3 regions of the Streptomyces sp. NPDC028907 genome follow, and region 3 is predicted to be linked to each of the others. Evidence: riboswitches for the same ligand, from Rfam matches in the RefSeq annotation. Region 3 holds a riboswitch; each other region holds the start of a gene.
The links. Region 3 has a riboswitch for cyclic di-AMP ahead of ACZ4UU_RS42230 (M23 family metallopeptidase). Riboswitches for the same ligand answer to the same signal wherever they lie in the genome.
Positions count from the first base shown of each region.

Region 1 (5,034 bases), on a different contig from region 3:
TGCTGTTGTCCTCGGGCACACCGGGCAAGCGATTCGCGCTGCCGGGGGCCCGGGTGGTGATCCATCAGCCTGGACTGCCCGAGCCGGTCGAGGGCCAGGCCAGCGATCTGGCCATCCAGGCCGACGAACTGACGCGCATTCGGACCCGTCTGGAGGAGATGCTCGCGCTGCACACCGGACGCAGCCGCGAGCAGGTGAGCGAGGACATCGAGCGGGACAAGATCCTCAACGCGCAGGAGGCGCTGGAGTACGGGCTGGTGGACGCGATCATCCCCAGCCGCAGGGCCACCCTCGCGCCGCCCACGGGGCGGTGATCGGCCGGTGCTTCCACCCGAGCTGCCACCGCTGCCCGCGCTGACCCGCGCGGAGGGCGAGTTGATCGACCGTTACCTCGATGTCGTGGACCTGCTCGGCCGGATCAACCCGGGCCGGCACGGCGACACCTACAGCGGACTGCGCGCCGCCCAGGCGCTGGTGAGCAGGGCGACCGAGCTCCGAGACGCGCTGGCGCTGATGCATCGGCGGGGCGAGACGGAGCTGCACGCTCCCACGCTGGCGCGTGCGTTGCGCGTGCTGGACGGAGAGCGCCGCACGGCTCGTGTCAGGGTGCCGCCGCGCTCCGACAGTTGACGACGTGTACAGACTCGTTCCGGACGTCTCGGCCCACTGACGAGGCGTCCGGAAGGGAGCTGAAACGCGCCAAACGACGTACCCCCTTTCGGCGTATCCACGTGTCCATTTGCGCGCCCGCCAAGGTTGCACAACGGGCATGACCGCGAGGCGGAGTCCGACGTTCCGTCCCTGGTCCGGGGCTCGTTGGGCACCTGGACACCTCCTCGAACACGGGGGTGTCCACCCGAACGGGTGAGTGGTGAGTAACGCCACAAATCCCCGGTTCCGTTGGGATTTTCATTCAACCGTGCGTCAAGATCCCTGTCTGACGACAAGCCCCCGCCGCAGCGGCGGGGCGGTCCGGGCGGACGCCGAGTCCTGCCGCCGCCCGGATGACCGGTCGACAGGAGTGGATCGGCAGGAGTGGAGGACCCGAGCAAGACGGGTCGCCGGAGCGGACGTTCGTTCGATCCGAGCAGCCCTTGGGGTGAAGCCGCGGCAACGCGGCCGGGCAACTTCGCCAGCCCGAATCCGACAGGTCATCCTTCACAGGCGGCTGACGAAGGGTTGCGCATGACTGCGCTCAATCGTGTCCCGTCGCTCATGGCCCGGGCCGGAACGGCCTCGGCTCTCACCATCGCCGCAGTGGGCGGCTCGATAGTGGCACCCGGCTTCGCCCCCGAGGCCGAAGCGGCCACGCCGGCGACGAAGGCACTCCAGGTCGCGGCCTCCAAGAAGGGCTCCCCGTACAAGTGGGGCGCCACCGGGCCGAACCGATTCGACTGCTCCGGGCTGACGCTGTACTCGTTCAAGAAGGCGGGCAAGAAACTGCCCCGTACGGCGGCCCAGCAGTACAACAAGACCCGCCACATCTCCGCCAAGAACCGCAAGGCCGGAGACCTGGTGTTCTTCCACTCGGGGTCGTACGTCTACCACGTCGGCATCTATGCCGGGAAGGGAAGGATCTGGCACTCCCCGAAGAGCGGGGACGTGGTGAAGCTGCAGAAGATCTGGACCAGGAGCGTCTGGTACGGCCGGGTCAAGTGACCTTCCCGGAGGCGGTGACGGCGACCTGATACGCCGTCACCGCCCTCGGGGCCACCTCAGAGGGCCAGCAGCGGCCCGGCGAGCAGTGCCCCGCCGAAGACCGTCAGCGCGGCGCCGGTGACGGTCGTGACGGCCCGGGCGGCCCGCGGGCGGCGCAGCCATCTGCCGAGCCGGTCCACGAGCAGCGCGACCACCTGGAACCAGACCAGGGCGATCGCGAGCACGATGAGCGCGAGCAGCAGGGTCCGGGGCAGTGCCGGAGCGCCCGCGGGCACGAACTGGGGCAGCACGCTGAGGAAGGTCAGGGAGGCCTTCGGATTCAGGGCGTTGGTCACGAAGCCCTGCCGCAGGGGTCGCGCGGTGGAGTCCTGGCGCTCCTCCATGACTTCGGCGCGCCGTTGCCTCAGCGTCTGGACGCCGAGATACAACACATAGACACCGCCGACCACCTGAAGCGCACGGAACAGCGCAGGCATGGCGGCCAGCACCGCGGCGACCCCCACCACCGCCAGCGTCACATGCACCAGCAGCCCGGCCCCGATCCCGAGCGCGCAGGCGATGCCGGCCCGGCGGGAGACGAGGGCGTTGCGAACGACGACGGTGAAGTCGGCCCCGGGCATGGCGACCAGGCCGGCGGAGACCCCGGTGAAGGCGATGAGCTGAGCATCCATGCGCCCAGCGTGCCTGGCAGGAGCCTTCAACAGGTATTTCGAATATCCTAGGGAACCCTAAAACACTACTTAACCCCAGGGGCTGTCATGTACGACCCGACCCGTCTCGCCGCGCTGGTGGCGGTCGCCGAGGCGGGTTCGATCACCCGGGCCGCCGAGCGGCTCGGCTACACCACGCCCGCGCTCTCGCAGCAGCTGGCCAAGCTGGAGCGCGAGGCGGGCACCGCTCTTCTGGTACGGCATCACCGCGGGGCACGGCTGACGGGTGCGGGCGAACTGCTGGTGACCCGTGCGCGGCGGGTGCTCGACGAGCTGGAGCGGGCGCGGCACGAACTGGCCCGGCTGACCGGCCTGACCGGTGGCACGCTCCGGCTGGGCACCTTCCAGACCGCGGGCATCCATCTGCTGCCACCGGCTCTCAGCGCGTTTCGCCGGGCCCATCCGGACGTGGAGCTGACGGTCGCCGACTACGAACCGTCGGCCGGTGTCGCGGCGGTGGCGGCGGGCGAGGTCGACCTGGCGCTGACGCACGCCTACGAGCCGGGTGAGCCGACCCCGCTGCCCGCCTCGGTCGGCGTCGAGCCGATCCTCGTGGAGGAACTGGTCCTGGTGTCAGCCCCGGGCCACGCCCTCACCACCGGCGCCACACGGCTACCGCTGACCGACCTCGCCGGCCAGCCCATGATCAGCATGGCCCCGGACGCTCCGGCCCGCCGGGGTGTCGAGGCTGCCCTGACCAGAGCGGGGGCCACGCCTTCGGTTCTCGTCCCGACGCCGGGATACCTACTGGTGTGCGCGCTGGCCAGCGCGGGGCTCGGGGTGGCGGTCGTACCGGAGATGGTGGCGCGGACGTCGGCCACTCCGGTGGGCGTGCGCGCGCTGGAAGGGGGGCAGTTGCGCCGTACGATCTCGGTCGCGTATCGCGGAGAGGAGACGGCACCCGCGGCCGACGCTTTCCGCGCGGTGTTGCGGGGCACTTTCAACCGAGCCCAGCAGTCCCCACCCTAGGCCGCGGGGCTGTATCGATATGCGGCTCCGCCGCGTGGGCGCGACCAGCCGCAGCGGACCCGCAGACAACACACAACCCATCACGGCTCAGGCGCCGCAGGCACCGGCACAGCCCACGGCAGTTCGATGGAAACCGTCTTCCCACCCTCCCGCGTCGGCCGCACTCTGAGCTTGCCGCCGCACTCAGCGGTCAGCCAGCGGATGATGACCATCCCGCGGCCGTTGTCCTGCTGGACAGCGGCCGGCAGCCGCTTGGGGAAGCGGGGGTGGCTGTCGGTGACGCCGATGCGCAGGTGTTCGTCACGGTCGAGCGCGAGGTCCACCGTGAAGGTGGGTGACTGGCCGAGGGTGTGCTGTACGGCGTTGGTGGTGAGTTCGGAGACGATCAGACGGATGGTGTCGGCCACCTCCGTGTCCGGTGGCAGTCCCCACTCGGCGAGAGTGGTGACCACATAGGTCCGGGCCGCGGAGACCGAGGCAGGATCGCTCGGCAGAGTGACGGATGCTTCCAGATGATCTGCCATGGCGACGTCGTCCCTTTCCCACGGGACCGCAGTCCGACACGGAGCGGAGGGTTCGAGTACGGTCCCGGACTGGTGCTTCGTCGCCAGAGTGCCATTACCGCGCCCGTCAGGAGTGGCGATCCACCAAGATGTGCATATATCTGTCGCTCGAAGCGGTGAACTCTGCGACGGCAGAGCGTATTTGGGCGGCTCGGTTGGAGTAAGGAGTTGCCCATGCAGCACGGTCCCGCGGTGCGCCGCCGAAAACTGGGCGCGGAACTGCGTGCGTTGCGTACCGGGGCGGGGCTCACCAGTGGTGAGGCGGCCCGGCTGGTGGGCTGGCACCAGTCCAAGGTGAGCCGGATCGAGACCGGCGCCAGCGGGGTGAAACCGGCCGATGTGCGGTTACTGCTCGACGCCTACGGCGTACAGGACGCCCGGCTACGGGAGTTGCTGCTGGTGCTGGCCGGCTCCGACGAGGGTGGCGGCCGTCATCACTGGTGGCACGCGTACCGCGGAGTGCTGCCGCCGACCTACCGCGACTTCATCAGCCTGGAGTCCCAGGCGAGCGCGATGCGCACGCTGGAGACCTCCGTGGTGCCCGGGCTGTTGCAGACGCCGGAGTACGCGCGGGCGGTGACCCGGGCCGCGGTGTGCGGACTCGCCGACCAGACCCCCGACGCCGACGAACGTCTGGAGGCGCTGGTCGCGGTCCGTCTGGCCAGGCAGGACGTGCTGCGCGCGGATCCGCCGCTGGAGCTGAGCGCGGTGCTCGACGAGGCGGTGTTGCGCCGGGAGATCGGCGGGCCGGAGGTCATGGCGCGGCAGTTGAGGCGGCTGATGGAGGCGGCGCGACTGCCCCAAGTCCGGTTGCAGGTACTGCCGTTCGCGGCCGGTGAGCATGTCGGCATCACCGGGCCTTTCGTTATCTTCTCATTTTCGCGCACTTCTGATCTGGATGTGGTTGTTCTCGACCACTTGACGAGTAGCCTCTATCTCGAACGGAAAGAAGACCTCCAGGCCTACACGGAGGCCTTCAACACCCTTCGGATCCACGCCCTTTCGCCCGAGGAATCGATGGATTACATCGCCGCGCTGGCTGGCGGCGCGTAAGGAGGCACCATGACCGCACTGCCTCGGAACGTGACTTCAAGTACCGATCTGCCCGGTGCGCGATGGCTGCGCAGCAGCTA
Region 1 is NZ_JBVHVE010000014.1:117,647-122,680, forward strand. Features, by position in the region: gene ACZ4UU_RS34965 (ATP-dependent Clp protease proteolytic subunit) at 1-314, shown strand, start outside; gene ACZ4UU_RS34970 (hypothetical protein) at 322-630, shown strand; cyclic di-AMP (ydaO/yuaA leader) riboswitch at 1,050-1,182, shown strand; gene ACZ4UU_RS34975 (C40 family peptidase) at 1,186-1,659, shown strand; gene ACZ4UU_RS34980 (LysE family translocator) at 1,716-2,330, opposite strand; gene ACZ4UU_RS34985 (LysR family transcriptional regulator) at 2,418-3,338, shown strand; gene ACZ4UU_RS34990 (ATP-binding protein) at 3,419-3,862, opposite strand; gene ACZ4UU_RS34995 (helix-turn-helix domain-containing protein) at 4,076-4,954, shown strand; gene ACZ4UU_RS35000 (DUF397 domain-containing protein) at 4,964-5,034, shown strand, end outside.
Region 1: linked by a shared signal. The riboswitch ahead of ACZ4UU_RS34975 (C40 family peptidase) and the one ahead of ACZ4UU_RS42230 (M23 family metallopeptidase) in region 3 are both predicted to bind cyclic di-AMP.

Region 2 (5,034 bases), on a different contig from region 3:
GCCGACGCGCTCAGGGCACCCGCGTTCGACGACGCCGAGGTCGAGCGCCTGGTGCGCAACCGCCTCGACGAGATCCCGCACGAGCTGGCCAACCCCTCGCGCCGCGCCGCGAAGGAGCTCTCCAAGCAGCTGTTCCCGGCGACCTCGCGCATGTCCCGCCCGCGCCAGGGCACCGAGGACACCGTCGCCGGCATCGACTCCGCGGCCGTACGCGCCTTCTACGAGCGGCACGTACGCCCCGCCACCTCCACCGTCGTGGTCGTCGGCGACCTCACCGGTGTCGACCTCGACGTGCTGCTGGGCGACACCCTGGGCGCCTGGACCGGCTCCCCGGCCCAGCCCCGCCCGGTCCCGCCGGTGACCGCGGACGACAAAGGGCGCGTCGTCATCGTGGACCGCCCGGGTGCCGTGCAGACGCAGCTGCTGATCGGCCGTGTCGGCCCGGACCGGCACGATCGTGTGTGGCCCGCGCAGGTGCTCGGCACGTACTGCCTCGGTGGCACCCTCACGTCCCGCCTGGACAAGGTCCTGCGCGAGGAGAAGGGCTACACCTACGGTGTGCGTGCGTTCGGCCAGGTCCTGCGCTCCGCGCCGGACGGCACGGGCGCGGCGATGCTCGCCATCAGCGGCTCCGTCGACACCCCGAACACCGGTCCGGCGCTGGACGACCTCTGGAAGGTCCTGCGCGGGGTCGCCGCCGAGGGGCTCACCGACGCCGAGCGGGACTTCGCCGTGCAGAACCTCGTCGGGGTGGCGCCGCTGAAGTACGAGACGGCCGCCTCCGTGGCGAACACGCTGGCCGACCAGGTCGAGCAGCACCTGCCCGACGACTTCCAGGCGAAGCTGTACCAGCAGCTTGCCGCGACCGGCACCGTCGAGGCCACGGCCGCGGCCGTGAGCGCCTTCCCGGTGGACCGGCTGGTGACGATCCTGGTCGGCGACGCGGCCGCGATCCGCGAGCCCGTCGAGGCCCTCGGCATCGGCGAAGTCAGCGTCGTGGCGGCCGAGTAGAGGACCTCGGAGGTCCCGTAGCGGACCGAGCAGAGGTCGGACAGCCGCGCCGGGCGACGGCACGCGCGCGTGAGGGGCCCTGGTGACTTCCAAGTCACCAGGGCCCCTTTATGCCCGAATTGGGGGAGAGGTTGCCTGTCTGACCTGTGGGATGCGCTACAAAAGCCGCGATCCGTTTGGGGATTGAAAGTCGCCCCGCTTAGCGTCTTCCGGGCTGTCCGTCAGGCAGTGCGCCGCGCCCGCGGCACCGGACAGCCATCGCCGAGTCCCCGTACGGCGCGAGCCAGGGGAGCCGGGGACCCATCGCAGTCCCTGGGGTGAATCGGACGCCCGCGCAGCCGCGAGGGGGTCCGTAGGAGACCTTCCTGCTCCGAACCCGTCAGCTAACCCGGTAGGCGAGAGGGAAGGAAAGGATCAGCCACTACATGGCGTTCACCTGCGCCACCGGGAAGAACCGCGCCTCCGGGAAGCACCGTCGCCCCGGCCGGTTCGAGCGCACCACCGCCCGCGCGGCGGGCGTCGCCGCGCTCACCGCCACCGGCGTCATAGGCACCCTGGCCGCCCCGGCGCTCGCCGCCGAACCCGCCGCCGAGCAGACCGGCCTCATCCCCGTCATCACCGTCGACGACACGCTCGCCGACCAGATCGATGCCCAGGCCGCCGCCCAGAAGCAGGCCGCCCAGGAGGCCGCGGCCCTCAAGCAGGCCGCCGAGGAGGCCGCGCGCAAGAAGGCGGCCGAGAAGGCCAAGCAGGAGCGCGAGGCCGAGGAGCGCGCCGCCCGAGAGGCCGAGCGCAAGCGCCTGCTGTCCTACGTCGCCCCGATCTCCGGCTCGTACGTCTCCACGGGTTACAAGGCCGGTGGCGCCGTCTGGTCGTCCGGCAGCCACACCGGCGTCGACTTCCACGCCGCCAGCGGCACCTCCGTCCACGCGGTCGGCTCCGGCACCGTCGTGGAGGCCGGCTGGGGCGGGGCCTACGGCAACAACATCGTGATCAAGATGAACGACGGTACGTACACCCAGTACGGCCACCTGTCGTCCATAGGCGTCTCCGTCGGCCAGACCGTCACGCCGGGCCAGCAGATCGGCCTGTCCGGCGCCACCGGCAACGTCACCGGACCGCACCTGCACTTCGAGGCCCGCACGACCGCCGAGTACGGCTCCGACATCGACCCCGTCGCCTACCTCCGCTCGCACGGCGTGAACGTCTGACGTCTCCCGCGCCCCACCCGAAGCTCCGCTTCCCGCAGCTGAGCCTCCCCGAAGCCCCGGCTCCCGAGCCGGGGCTTTCGGCGTTTCCCGGACGATCGGCTGACCAAAAAATATCCATGGATTCCGGCCCGCCGTCGGAAATTCCGGCCGGTTGCAATAGAGTCACTGAACACACGTCATTCGTCGACGTTTCACGGGGATTAAGGCGGAGGTCGGTCATGCGTATTCCGGCGCACTCGGTATGCACCGCGATCCGGGACGACATCGTCGCCGGCGTCTACGAGCGCGGCGGCCGGCTCACCGAGGAACTCCTCGCCCGCCGCTATGGCGTCTCCCGCGTCCCCGTGCGCGAGGCCCTGCGGACCCTGGAGGCGGAGGGCTTCGTGGTGACCCGGCGGCACGCGGGCGCGTGCGTCGCCGAACCGACCGAGCAGGAGGCCGCCGACCTGCTGGAGATGCGCACGCTGCTGGAGCCGCTCGGCGCCGCCCGGGCCGCCCAGCGGCGCACCGAGGCCCATCTGAAGGTCCTGCGTGGCCTGGTCAGGCTGGGCCAGGAACGGGCCAGGCGGGGCAACAGCGAGGACCTGCGCTCGCTCGGCGGCTGGTTCCACGAAACGCTGGCCCAGGCCTCCGGAAGCCCCGCGCTGGCCTCGATGCTGACCCAGCTGCGCCACAAGATCGCCTGGATGTACGCCGTGGAGGCGCCGGTCGACCCGGTGGAGTCCTGGACCGAGCACGGCGCGATCGTGGACGCGGTGGCGCGCGGCGACGGGGAGCGCGCCCGGGGCGTCACGGCCCTGCATGCCGAGCGCGCGATGGGCGCGCACCGGCTGCGGTTCGGCTCCGGTGATCGCGCCGAGCGTGTGAGGAATTCGCAACATCCCGTAAACATGCCGAGCCTGCGGCATTAACACGGGCGCCGTATACAAAGAGGAGATATTCGGCGGCGGTGTATTTCCGCTGCCCTTTTCAGGCGTGCCGTGAGCCATTTCGGTCACCCGTCGCCGGAAAAGCCGCGGCCTGCTCTGCTCGAAACAGCGAAGCCGCGCCCGCCGAAACAGCGAAGCCGCGCCCGCCGAAAAGGCGGACGCGGCTTCACCGTTTGCCACGGAGTCCCGCTCAGGTCCTTCAGACCGTCTCGGGCAGCTCCTCGAGGCCCTCGGAGACCAGCTTCGCCAGCCGGTCGAGGGCGGCGTCCGCACCCTCGGCGTCGGAGGCGAGGACGATCTCCTCGCCGCCCTGGGCGCCCAGGCCCAGCACGGCCAGCATGGAGGCCGCGTTGACGGGGTTGCCGTCGGCCTTGGCGATCGTCACCGGGATACCTGCGGCCGTGGCGGCCCGGACGAAGATGGAAGCGGGGCGGGCGTGAAGGCCCTCGGCCCAGCCGACGTTGACGCGGCGCTCAGCCATGTGATGCTGCCCTTCGGTGTTCAGGGTTGTCTAGACCAGTTTCCCACACCCGTGAAGCCCGCCGGGAGGGACAAAACGTCCCTCCCGAGGTGACCGTCGGGTCGCGGCCTCGACCCGACATGCGTCCTCCACAGACTGCCTCGCGCCGTTGTCGTACGCGAGCCGTACTCTGGGCCCCATGCAGAGCGCCTCGGACCGGCACGAGTACCCCGCCCACTGGGAAGCCGACGTGGTGCTGCGCGACGGCGGCACCGCACGCGTCCGCCCCATCACCGTTGATGACGCCGAGCGTCTGGTCAGCTTCTACGAGCAGGTGTCGGACGAGTCGAAGTACTACCGCTTCTTCGCGCCCTACCCGCGACTGTCCGCGAAGGACGTCCACCGCTTCACGCACCACGACTTTGTGGACCGGGTGGGACTCGCGGCCACGGTGGGCGGCGAGTTCATCGCCACCGTACGCTACGACCGGATCGGCGCCGACGGAATGCCCGCGTCCGCACCCGCCGACGAGGCCGAGGTCGCCTTCCTCGTCCAGGACGCCCACCAGGGGCGCGGCGTCGCCTCAGCGCTGCTCGAACACATCGGCGCCGTCGCCCGCGAGCGCGGCATCCGGCGCTTCGCCGCCGAGGTGCTGCCCGCCAACACCAAGATGATCAAGGTGTTCACGGACGCCGGGTACACCCAGAAGCGCAGCTTCGAGGACGGCGTCGTGCGTCTGGAGTTCGACCTGGAGCCGACGGACCGCTCGCTCGCCGTGCAGTACGCGCGCGAGCAGCGCGCCGAGGCCCGGTCCGTACGCCGACTGCTGGTGCCCGGTTCGGTCGCCGTCATCGGCGTCGGCCGCGCCCCCGGCGGCGTGGGCCGCAGTGTCCTCGGCAACATCAGGGACGCCGATTTCACAGGACGGCTCTACGCGGTGAACAGGGCGTTCCCGGCGGACCTCAAGGAAGTCGACGGAGTCCCCGCGCACCGCTCGATGCGGGACATCGACGAGCAGGTCGACCTCGCGGTGGTCGCTGTGCCCGCCGAGTACGTCCCCGACGTGGTCACCGAGTGCGGCGAGCACGGTGTGCAGGGGCTGGTCGTGCTCTCCGCCGGGTACGCCGAGAGCGGGCCCGACGGCCGGGAGCGGCAGCGTGAACTCGTCCGGCACGCGCGCGCGTACGGCATGCGCATCATCGGGCCGAACGCGTTCGGGATCATCAACACCTCCGCCGACGTACGCCTCAACGCCTCCCTGGCACCCGAGATGCCCCGCCCCGGCCGGATCGGCCTGTTCGCCCAGTCCGGCGCGATCGGCATCGCCCTGCTGTCCCGGCTGCACCGCCGGGGCGGTGGCGTGACCGGAGTCACAGGCGTGTCGACCCTGGTCTCGTCGGGCAACCGGGCCGACGTGTCCGGC
Region 2 is NZ_JBVHVE010000018.1:39,329-44,362, reverse strand. Features, by position in the region: gene ACZ4UU_RS38645 (M16 family metallopeptidase) at 1-1,011, shown strand, start outside; cyclic di-AMP (ydaO/yuaA leader) riboswitch at 1,261-1,424, shown strand; gene ACZ4UU_RS38640 (M23 family metallopeptidase) at 1,437-2,222, shown strand; gene ACZ4UU_RS38635 (GntR family transcriptional regulator) at 2,441-3,133, shown strand; gene ACZ4UU_RS38630 (HPr family phosphocarrier protein) at 3,351-3,632, opposite strand; gene ACZ4UU_RS38625 (bifunctional acetate--CoA ligase family protein/GNAT family N-acetyltransferase) at 3,811-5,034, shown strand, end outside.
Region 2: linked by a shared signal. The riboswitch ahead of ACZ4UU_RS38640 (M23 family metallopeptidase) and the one ahead of ACZ4UU_RS42230 (M23 family metallopeptidase) in region 3 are both predicted to bind cyclic di-AMP.

Region 3 (5,034 bases):
CCGAGACCCCTGACCCGGAGAGCGCGCCGATGCCGTCGTACCCCTATGTCCTGCTGTCCGCCGCGGTCTCCCTGGACGGCTACCTCGACGACACCGGCCCCGACCGCCTGCTGCTCTCCAGCCCGGCCGACTTCGACCGCGTCGACGAGGTGCGGGCATCCGTCGACGCCATCCTGATCGGCGCCGGCACGATCCGGGCCGACAACCCCCGGCTGCTGGTGAACTCGGCCGAACGGCGGGCCGCGCGGAAGGCGGACGGGAAGCCGGAGTACCCGCTGAAGGTCACGGTCAGCGCGTCCGGCGAGCTGGATCCGACGGCGAACTTCTGGCACACCGGCGGCGAGAAGATCGTCTATACGACGGAGAAGGGCGCGGAGCGGCTGCGCCGGGAGCCGGTCGCCGCGGACGTGGTCGCGCTGGGCGCCGATCTGGACTGGCGGGGCCTGCTGCGCCATCTGCGCGAGGAGCGCGGGGTCGAGCGGCTGATGGTGGAGGGCGGCGGCACGATCCACACGCAGCTGCTCCAGCAGGGCCTCGCCGACGAGGTGCAGCTGGTGCTGGCGCCGCTGTTCGTGGGGGATCCGAAGGCGCCGCGGCTGTTCGGTCCGGGCGAGTACCAGGGCGGACGGCTGCGCCTGCTGGAGACGCGGCGGATCGAGGACGTCGTACTGATGCGCTACGAGCCCACCGCGCCCGGCGCCGGCGTGCTGCCCTCCGCCGCGGACCGGAAATGGCTGGCGCTGGCGTGCGAGCTGGCGGCCGAGTGCCCGCCGTCGGGGACGGCCTTCAGCGTCGGGGCGGTCGTGGTGGCGGCCGACGGGACCGAGCTGGCGCGGGGCCACTCCCGAGAGGGCGGCGATCCCGTGGTGCACGCGGAGGAGGCGGCGCTGGCGAAGATCGCGCCCGGAGACCCCCGTGTGACGTCCGCCACGGTCTACTCGAGCCTGGAGCCGTGCACGCGCCGCGCGTCCCGTCCGGTGCCGTGCGCGCGCCTGATCCTCGGCGCGGGGGCACGCCGGGTGGTGACGGCCTGGCGGGAGCCGGACACGTTCGTGGCGGGCGCCGACGGGAGCGGGCTGCTGGCCGGGGAAGGGGTGGACGTGGTGGTCCTGCCCGAGTACGAGGACCGGGCCAAGGCCCCGAACAGCCATCTTCTGCCGTGACACCGGGCCCTGAACACGCCCCGAAAAGCGCCGCTCGCGGCGGCCCCGGGAAACGCGTGTGCTTTCCGTCCCGCGGATGGCGTACTATTGAGTCATCGCCGCGGGGTGGAGCAGCTCGGTAGCTCGCTGGGCTCATAACCCAGAGGTCGCAGGTTCAAATCCTGTCCCCGCTACTGAAGACTCAGGGCCGGAACTGAAAAGTTCCGGCCCTGAGTGTTTTCCACGGCTTTCCAGCGAGACTCTCTGCCCGGCCGCCCCGCTGGTCCGGTCCCCGCTGGTCCGGTCGGCTCCCACCACTCGCTCCCCGCCCCGCCGTCGGCAACCCTGGTGAGGTGGAGGAACGGCGGATCTCGTACGCACGCCGGTTCGTCCGGCTGCTGCCCGCCCTGCTGATCGCCGCCGGATGCGGGTACGACTACGTCACGCCCACGGATTTCACCGGGGCCCCCTTCTTCACCGCCGCGCCCCTGGTCGCCGCCCCGCTGTACTCGCAGCGTGGCACGGTGCTCACCGGCGTCGCCGCGCTCGCCGCGCTGCTCGTGCTCCACGCCGGTCTGGGCGGCCTCTCCCGGACCGGGGTGATCACCGAGCTGGTCACCGTGGTCACCGTCTCCGTCCTCGCCGTCCTCATCAACCTCCTCGTCCGCCGCAGCGACGCCCGCCTCGCCTCCGCCCGCGCCATCGCCGAGGCCGCCCAGCGCGCCGTACTGCCCGAACCCGCCGAGCGGATCGGCGGGTTCCAGATCGCGGCACGGTACGAGGCGGCGCAGGAGGGCGCCTTCATCGGCGGTGACCTGTACGCGGTGCAGGACAGCCCGCACGGTGTGCGGCTCGTCGTGGGGGACGTGCGCGGCAAGGGGATGGGGGCGGTCGGGATCGTCGCCGTGGTCATCGGGGCCTTCCGGGAGGCCGCCGAGCAGGAGACCACGCTGGAGGCGGTGGCGCAGCGCCTGGAGCGGGCGCTGGCGCGGGAGCGCACGCGGCCCGAGGGGGTGGAGTCCGCCGAGGGGTTCACCACCGCCGTCCTCGCCGAACTCCCGCACGGCGACGGGATCGTACGGCTGGTCAACCGCGGGCACCCCCCGCCGCTGCTGCTGCACGCCGACGGCACCGTGTGCGCGCTGCCCGCCCCCGAGCCCGCCCTGCCGCTCGGCATGCGGGAGCTGGGGGCCTGGCCGGACCGGGCCCAGGAGGCCGACTTCCCGAGCGGAGCGACGCTGCTCATGTACACCGACGGCCTGTCCGAGGCGCGGGACGAGAGAGACCGGTTCTACGACCCCGAGACGGGACTCGCGGGGCGGGCCAACGCCCGGCGCGAGCCGACCGCACTGCTCGGCACGCTCGCCGCGGAGGTGCGCCGGCACTCCGGGGGCGGGATGGCGGACGACATGGCCCTCATCGCCGTACGCCGTCCCTGAGGCATGCCGCTCCCGGCCCCTGATGGAGATCTTGTGGAGCCGATCCGTGATCGTTGTCACCAACCGTGATCGAGTGACCCCCCTCCGCATAACAACTGACATACCGTCAATACCTGTGTGACTCCTGAGCGCTGGCCAACTCGCCCGAATTAGGCCGCTCATGACCCGTAAGTCCAGGCGAAAATCGTTAATGATCAAGCGGAACAGCTTGGAATCCGTACCCCGCGTCTATTAACGTTCGATAACGCAGCGCGGTCGTCCCAGCCGTCACAAGAGGCGGCTCCGTGCGCACGCGCCGAATCCCGCAAGGGAACCGGGGAACCACCACCTTGGGGTGAATCGCACGGATACCGCCGGGAAGTCACGGCCGGTATACGCGCGTAGGAGACCTTCCTGCTCCGAACCCGTCAGCTAACCCGGTAGGCGAGAAGGAAGGAAAGGAGCACGCCCACGTGGCGTCCAACCGCCCTGCCCCGCAAGCCCCGTTCGTGCCGAGCCAGCGCACCACCGAGACCTTCGGCTACGACCGCCATCGCACCGACGAGGGCCCGTTCGAGGAGTGGAACCCCACCGCGGAGTCCATTCGTCCGGTACGCGGCAGGCATCGCGTCTCCAAGCAGCGCGGCGGGGGACTCGCGCGCAGCTCCACGGTGCTCGGCGTCGGTGTCATAGCCGCCGTCGGCGCGGGCGGCATGGCCAGCGCCAACAGCGGCAAGCCGCCGGTCGCCATCACCATCCCTGACCTGCCCCTGATCTCCGACGACGACGCCGCAGCCGCCGAGGACACCGGCACCGCCCTCAGCACCATGGGCGCGGCGACCGAGGAGACCACGCAGGACGCCACCGACGCCGGCGAGGCACTGCGCAGCCGGATCATGGCGCAGGCCGAGCAGCAGCAGGACCAGATCGAGAGCAAGGCCGCCGCGGCCGCCGTCGCCGCCGCCGAGAAGGAGGCCGCCGCCGCGGCCGCCAAGGCGGAGAAGGAGGCCGAGGCCAAGGCCGCCGCCGCCAAGGCCAAGGCCGAGGAGGAGGCCCGCAAGAAGGCCGAGGCCGAGCGCCTCGCCGAGCTGGCCAAGCAGTACACGCTGCCGACCTCCTCGTACACCATCACCTCGACCTTCGGTCAGGCCGGCGCCTACTGGTCCTCCGGCTACCACACGGGCCTCGACTTCGCCGCTCCCACCGGCACGCTGATCAAGGCCGTGCACAGCGGCACGATCACGTTCGCCGGCTGGGACGGGTCGTACGGCTACAAGACGGAGCTCACCCTCGACGACGGCACCGAGATCTGGTTCGCCCACCAGTCCTCGATCAGCGTGAGCGTGGGCCAGAAGGTCAACACGGGCGACGTCATCGGCCGCGTGGGCGCCACGGGCAACGTGACCGGCGCCCACCTGCACCTCGAGGTCCACCCCGACGGCAGCGCGAACGGCATCGACCCGATGGCGTGGCTGCGCGGCAAGGGACTCACTCCCTGAGGTATCCGAGGGACCTCTTGGCGGGGCATCCGCGAGGCATCGGGGCGAGGTGTCCGGGCGAGGTGTCCGGGCGAGGTGTCCGGGCGAGGCACGCCCTCCTGAACCCGGCGAGCCCTGTACCCGGCGATTCCTGAACCCGGCCGTTTCTGCTCCCGGCGGTGCTGATCTCCGGCGGTGCTGATCTCCGGCGGTCCTGGCGACAACCCCCCGACGTCAGGGCTGCCGGTTCCCGGAGCACCGGGCGCTCCGTTCGCTGGTAGCCCTTGCGCAAGCGCCGGTCTGAGGGGCGTGGCGGCTTTTCACGTCCGATACGGGTTGTAGACGGGGTACGGCTCCACCCCGTACCCCTGCCGGTACCCCACCCCCGCATAGCCATACGCAGCCCACACCTGCACAGCCATCCCCTCCAGCGCGGCCCGCTCCAACGCCGCCCGAGCAACCCCGCGCCGCAGCCACAACTCCTGCAACAACTCCCGCTCACGCATCACGAAGTCACCCCCGCCCCGTCCCCGTCGCCCTCGGCGCCGCAGAAACGCCAACGACGTCGCATACCCCTCGTACTCCGCCACAGCCCGCGCGGCCCCCCGCCCCCCGAGCCGCCGCGCATACCGCCGAGCCACCCGCCGAGCCCGCATCGAACCGAGCGCGAACGGCTCCCCCGGCGCCAGCCACCCGGCGACGACGTACGCGGGCAACTCCTCCCGCACGGTCCGCAGCTCCCGCTGCCGCGTCCAGATCACCAGCCACGTCAGCAACCCGAACGCGGGCACCATGAAGGCCGCGTACACCGCGAAGAACCCGAACTCGCCGAAGGTCGACGAGCCGTTCCACAGGGCGTGCATGCCCATGGCCAGCAACAGACCGGTGAGGGGGAGGAGAACGCGCCGCACATGCTGCCGCTCGCCCGACAGCGCGGCGATGCCGAAGCCGATGCCGGTCAGGACGGTGAACAGCGGGTGCGCGAAGGGCGACATG
Region 3 is NZ_JBVHVE010000023.1:89,831-94,864, forward strand. Features, by position in the region: gene ACZ4UU_RS42215 (dihydrofolate reductase family protein) at 30-1,163, shown strand; tRNA gene ACZ4UU_RS42220 (tRNA-Met) at 1,263-1,336, shown strand; gene ACZ4UU_RS42225 (PP2C family protein-serine/threonine phosphatase) at 1,496-2,581, shown strand; cyclic di-AMP (ydaO/yuaA leader) riboswitch at 2,865-3,022, shown strand; gene ACZ4UU_RS42230 (M23 family metallopeptidase) at 3,034-4,059, shown strand; gene ACZ4UU_RS42235 (PrsW family intramembrane metalloprotease) at 4,359-5,034, opposite strand, start outside.